2 linked regions of the Flavivirga eckloniae genome follow. The protein of the gene in region 2 interacts with the protein of the main gene of each other region in a pairwise test. Links are inferred from orthologs where the notes say so. Each region holds a gene or a part of one and is shown on either strand. Other genes may lie near its edges.

Region 1 (3,103 bases), 2.4 Mb from region 2 along the record:
TATGTCATTTACGGAAAAATTTCCGACAGTTTTTGACCTTGCCAAGGCCGACGAAAGTGACGTACTTAAATCGTGGCAGGGACTAGGATATTATTCACGAGCCAGAAATTTACATACTACTGCCAAACACGTTGTAAATGAGCTAAAAGGCGTGTTTCCTGTTAGTTATAAAGACTTGTTGAAACTTAAAGGGGTTGGTGATTATACAGCAAGCGCCATAGCTTCTATCTGTTTTAATGAGGTAGCAGCTGTTGTAGATGGGAATGTATATAGAGTGTTGTCAAGGTATTTTGATATTAATACTCCAATTAATTCTTCAAAAGGAACAAAAGAGTTTAAGACATTGGCTCAGGAATTGATCGATAAAAAGAATCCGGCGGAGTTTAACCAAGCTATTATGGAATTTGGAGCAACACAGTGTACACCTAAAAACCCAGATTGCAATGTTTGTCCTTTTAATAAAAGCTGCATGGCCTTCAATAAAAATAAAATAAACGAATTGCCTGTTAAAATTAAATCGGCAAAGGCAAAAAAGAAATATTTTAACTTTTTGGTGTTCATTTCTAACGACGGAAAGACTGTTTTAGAAAAAAGAGAGGGTAAAGGTATTTGGCAGAACCTATATCAATTTCCTTTAATTGAAACCAATGCTAATGTTGATGAAGAAACTTTTAAGAACCTTATTAAGGAACATAATTTAATAAAAGGAATACCATTTGAACTCTCCTTATATAATAAAGACGTTGTTGTACATAAGTTATCTCATCAACATTTGCATACTAGGTTTTGGATTATAAATGTAAACAGGCTTATAACCGAAGGGATTTCTACACAGGACATAAATAATTATGCTGTACCAATTTTAATAGGAAATTTTATTGAAACCTTTAATTTTTAAAAACGACTCTCAAACATGACTACGATTGGGATTCTGTTGAAATTGTAATTTCAGTGTTTGTGAAATACTTATTGAAATAAGTCATATTAATAGTGAGTTTATCCTTAAGGTTAGTCCACCTTTAAATCTAACTCAAGTTAACTATAAGGTTTCTCGTAATTCTTTATTTTTGATTGGTTTAGATACAACAATCATATTTTTTTATTAATTTTAAAAAAATGCGGCGCAATATTGTAATTTTGTGTTCTTAAACAAACAATAATTTATGTCTGGAACTTTAAATAAAGTAATGTTAATAGGTCATTTAGGAGATGAAGTAAAAATGCATTATTTTGAAGGTGGTGGTTGTGTTGGTAGATTTCCTTTGGCAACAAACGAAACGTATACGAACAAACAAACCAACGAGCGCATTACAAATACAGAGTGGCATAATATTGTTGTTAGAAATAAAGGCGCCGAAATATGCGAAAAGTATTTAAGCAAAGGCGACAAGGTTTATATTGAAGGTAGATTAAAAACACGAAAGTGGCAAGATGATAGTGGTAACGAAAGATACTCTACCGAAATTCAATGTACCGATTTTACGTTCCTTTCAACAAAAAAAGAAAGCGAGAATAATGCTGTAGCTAACCAAAATCAGTCTATAGCCCAAAAACCAGCTCCAGAACAACCGTCAACTAGTGAGCCTATTGGGGAAGAAAACGACGATCTTCCATTTTAATTTAAGTTCAACCAAAAAGAGAGTATTTGGATCCTGACCCCTCGAGTTTTAAACCTTTATTAATTTCAATTGATTTTTCAATTGTTACTGGTTTTGTATTACTGTTTTTACTATTAGTTTGTTCCGCTCTTATCTCCGGGGCAGAGGTAGCCTTGTTTTCACTTAGCAGAAAAGATATCGATGAAGGTTTAGAAAAAAAATCTAAACGTATCGAGATTATATCCAAACTTTTGGAACATCCCAAAAAGTTACTGGCCACCATATTAGTTGCCAATAATTTTATAAACATTGCCATAGTTATTCTGTTCGCCTTTTTGGGCGATTTTATGTTTGAAAACATCACGAGTACTTACGTTAAGTTTATTGTTGAGGTAATAGTTATTACATTTTTAATCTTATTATTTGGCGAAATTTTACCTAAAATATATGCCAGTAGAAATAACTTGAAGTTTTCTTCATTTATGGCGTATCCGCTGCGGGTTTTAGATGTTGTTTTATCACCAGTAAGCATGCCAATGCGAAGGGTAACAGTAGCTATTCATAACAGGTTGGGGAAACAGAAATCTAATTTAAGTGTCGATCAGCTTTCTCAAGCTTTAGAGTTAACAAGCAAAGAAGATACAACCAAGGAAGAACATAAAATTTTACAGGGAATTGTGTCCTTTGGTAATACAGATACCAAACAGGTTATGCGCCCTAGAATAGACATTTTTGCACTAAACATTGAGCAGAAATACAACGAAATTATGCCTGAAATAATTTCTAACGGCTATTCCAGAATTCCTGTTTATGAAGACAATATAGATACCATTAAGGGTATACTCTATGTGAAGGATTTATTACCTCATATAGATAAAAAACAGTTTGATTGGGCGAGCTTAATACGAGAGCCTTTTTTCGTTCCTGAAAACAAGAAATTGGATGATCTAATGTCAGAATTTCAAGAGAAAAAGGTGCATTTAGCAGTTGTGGTAGATGAATATGGGGGTACCTCTGGTTTAATTTCGTTAGAAGATATTATCGAAGAAATTGTGGGCGATATTAGTGATGAGTTTGATGATGAAGATCTTATGTATTCTAAATTGGACGATAATAATTTTGTTTTTGAAGGAAAAACAGCTTTAAAGGATTTTTATAAAATTGTTAAAGTTGAAGATACGACCATTTTTGAAGACAATAAGGGAGAGGCAGAGACCATCGCAGGATTCGTACTTGAAATATCTGGAAGTTTCCCAAAACTAAACAGTAAAATAAATTTTGAAAATTACGTTTTTACAATAGAGGCTTTAGATAGGAAAAGGATAAAGCTTTTAAAGTTTACAATTACCTAATTTTATATTAAAGACTGTATATTGCCACTGCAAATGAAACACTATATGATTTTAAAGCTGTCTTTTAAATTTTTACTAAAAACGTTCGTAATTATTGGTGTTTTTGTATTAGTGTCTTGTAAAGAAGATTATGTGCCAAAACCTAAAGCTTAT
Region 2 (3,394 bases):
ACTTAATCTTTTTAGACATTGAAATGCCAGTGTTAAATGGATTTGAGCTTTTGGATGTATTAAACAACAAACCTCAAATTATTTTTGTAACTGGTAAAACAGAGTATGCATTTAAAGCATTTAATTACGATGCTACCGACTATTTGCATAAGCCAATTACAAGAGAACGTTTTAACACTTCTGTTGATAAAGCCTTAGAGCAACATAGATTGACTCTAGACTTTAACGAAGAAGAAGGTGAACATATTTTTGTAAAGAGTAACCTTAAAAAACGTAAAGTTTATATCAAAGATATTAAATGGATCGAAGCTCTAGGTGATTATGTAAAATTAGTTACAGAAGAAACTAGTTTGGTAGTATTATCTACAATGAAATCTTTTGAAGCTGAACTACCCGAAGGTAAGTTTTTAAGAATTCATAAATCGTACATTGTTAATCTTGATAAAATTGACAGGTTTAACAGTAAGAACGTTGAAGTCGGAGCTTATGAAATTCCGTTAAGTAGAAATAAAAAGACTCAGTTGGTTGATGCCTTAAACAATATTTAGATCTAACTAACTAACCAAAATTTAACCAAAGGCTTAGCTAAATTTAAAAGTTATCGACATTTAAGATTATTTTAACCGACCGAAAATCTTTTATATTCAAGAAGCTATTGTTTATTTTAATGATAGCTTCTTTCGTTTTTGACAAAGATTGCTGTTTAGGAATCTTCACGAGAATGTTTTTATGAAACTGATTTCTTATTCTGGAAATAGGTGGCGATTCCGGCCCTAAAACATATTCCCTAAAAACCTGTCGTAAAGATTTCGCCAACCAAACCGAAGCTGCATCTACTTTACTATAATCTTTATGTTTTAACGTGATTTTTATTTGCTTGTAAATAGGCGGGTATTTATAATTATACCGATCGTTCATTTGCTCGTTAAACATATCTATATAATTATTGGTAGATACCTGCTGTAAAATGTTATGATACGGATTATATGTTTGTATCAACACTTTTCCTCTTTGATCTGTTCTCCCTGCTCTACCCGACACTTGCAACATAAGCTGAAAGCTACGTTCGTGCGCTCTAAAATCTGGAAAGTTAAGCATGTTATCGGCATTCATAATACCAACCAATTTAACATGCCTAAAGTCCAAGCCTTTCGTTAGCATTTGTGTTCCTACTAAAATATCTATCTCCTGCTGCTCTAAAGCCGTTATTATTTTCTCGTACCCGTATTTTCCTCGGGTAGTATCTAAATCCATTCTTGCTACTTTGTAATCTGGAAATAATAACTTTACCTCTTCCTCTATTTGCTCCGTACCAAATCCTTTAGTATCTAATTCCGGGCTACCACAAGCCGCACAATCCTTTATCATTGAAGAATTATAGCCACAATAATGGCAACGCAATTGGTTTCTATATTGATGATACGTTAAACTTACATCGCAATTTGGGCACTGAGGTGAATTACCACAGGTATTACACTCTACGATAGGAGAAAAACCACGTCGGTTTTGAAATAATATTATTTGATGGCCTTCTTGTAAAGTCTCAGTCATTTCTTCAATAAGCCTATCGCTAAAATGCCCTTTCATTAACTTTTTCTTGAACTTATCTTTAATGTCGATCAGCTCAATATCCGGCATTAAAACATTATTGTAACGTTTTGTTATCTCAACAAAGCCATATTTGTTTTGCTTGGCATTAAAATAACTTTCCAGGCTTGGTGTAGCAGACCCTAAAAGTATTTTTGCTTTATGCATATTTGCGAGCACAACAGCGGTATCGCGTGCATGGTAACGTGGCGCGGGATCAAATTGCTTAAAAGATTGCTCATGCTCCTCATCAACAATAATAAGTCCTATATTATCAAATGGTAAAAATATGGAAGAGCGTGCTCCTAAAACTACTTTAGCTTTCTCAGATTTATTTAAAACATGGTTCCAGACCTCAACCCGCTCCTGAGTTGAATACTTTGAATGAAAAATGGCTACTTGTTCTCCAAAATAATTCTGTAATCTCGTAATTAATTGCGCCGTTAAAGCTATTTCTGGTAATAAATAAAGAACCTGCTGCCCCATATTTAGGGCCTCTTCTATAAGCTTAACATATACTTCGGTTTTGCCAGAAGAAGTAACCCCATGAAGCAATGTAACCATATATTTTTCAAAGGATTCTTTAATTTCCTTTAGGGCTGTTTCCTGATGTTCGTTAAGTTTTTTTGTAGCTTCGTTTTCTTCTCCCGAATATTGAACACGATCGGTTTGAATATAATATTCCTCAAGAACTTCTTTATCTATCAATGATTTTATAATAGCTGTGGATGCCCCGCTTTGAGCAACTAAATCTGAAACTTTTACAGGCTTTTTTGTCGTTGCCGAAACTGAAAACAAGGTTAAGATTACCTGACGTTGCTTTGGTGCCCTGCTTAAATCGTCTAATAATTTTTGAAGTCCTTCTTCTGAAGAAAACCTCGAATGTAACTTGACATAACGAACCAATTTAGGCTTGTACTTTTCATATACCTCTTCTTCAACAGAAATAGCCTCCTTTTCAATTAATCGCTTAATTACCGGCAACACATTTTTTTTATCGAGAATATTAGAGATATCATGAATCTTTAAAGATGATTGATGATGTAAAGCTTCATACACTAAAAACTCATCATCCTTTAATATAGATTCGTCAATGGTTTTGATGTTATTTTTTAAGATGACCGTTTCGCTTTCTAAAATAAAAGCACTGGGCAAAGCGGCACGCATTACATCCCCTAATGTACACATGTAGTAATCTGCTATCCATTGCCACAATTGCAACTGTTTGTTGTTTACTATTGGTGTGTCATCTAAAATTTGCTGGATATCTTTGGCTTCGTATGCTATAGGTGGATCGTTATGAACCCTAAAAACAATACCTGTATAGATTTTCGACTTTCCGAAGGGAACAGCAACGCGCATTCCGGGTTTTAAGAAATCAAATTCCGAAGCACTTATACTATAGGTAAAGAGCTTTTTTAAGGGTACGGGAATTATAACGTCTATAAAGTGGTTCAAAAAAAGTGGGATTTTAAGTTATTCAATAACACGTTCCCAATATTGGGTTGCATATAAAAAGGCGATGTAACCTCTAACTTGTAGAATATTCGGATTATCTGTTAATCCTAGTCTACACTTATACGTTTTACCTTTTTCCGGATCGAAAATCGTTCCGTTCTCATAATATTCGCCATCACGCTCCATATTTTTAATTAATACCAACCCCAAAACAGGTTTATCCTTTTCATCGCCTAAACACTTTTTACATAAAGCATCTTTTTTTTCTGGATTTAATATCTGTACTATTTTTCCAAAAATCTTTCCGTTTTCTTTGTAAATCTCTACTATAGATTTTGCTTCTTTACTC

What was found.
Region 1: the proteins of priA (region 2) and C1H87_RS14425 interact in binary tests that used the Escherichia coli proteins (3 or more experiments, as listed by UniProt). The link is inferred for Flavivirga eckloniae from one-to-one orthologs.

The regions. Positions count from the first base shown.
Region 1 is NZ_CP025791.1:3,496,212-3,499,314, forward strand. Bases 127-2,891 are described here. They hold C1H87_RS14425 (single-stranded DNA-binding protein), read left to right. Parts: upstream 127-1,163; coding sequence 1,164-1,619; downstream 1,620-2,891. Other genes in these bases: mutY (A/G-specific adenine glycosylase), read left to right, coding at 127-898; C1H87_RS14430 (gliding motility-associated protein GldE), read left to right, coding at 1,646-2,891. Outside these bases: more of mutY, read left to right, coding at 1-126; more of C1H87_RS14430, read left to right, coding at 2,892-2,950; gliding motility lipoprotein GldD, read left to right, coding at 2,996-3,103. UniProt on the Escherichia coli protein: Plays an important role in DNA replication, recombination and repair. Binds to ssDNA and to an array of partner proteins to recruit them to their sites of action during DNA metabolism. Acts as a sliding platform that migrates on DNA via reptation.
Region 2 is NZ_CP025791.1:1,136,256-1,139,649, forward strand. What follows is about bases 319-3,374. They hold priA (replication restart helicase PriA), read right to left. Parts: upstream 3,046-3,374; coding sequence 592-3,045; downstream 319-591. Other genes in these bases: C1H87_RS04610 (LytR/AlgR family response regulator transcription factor), read left to right, coding at 319-548; C1H87_RS04620 (DUF2147 domain-containing protein), read right to left, coding at 3,064-3,374. In the rest of the region: more of C1H87_RS04610, read left to right, coding at 1-318; more of C1H87_RS04620, read right to left, coding at 3,375-3,394.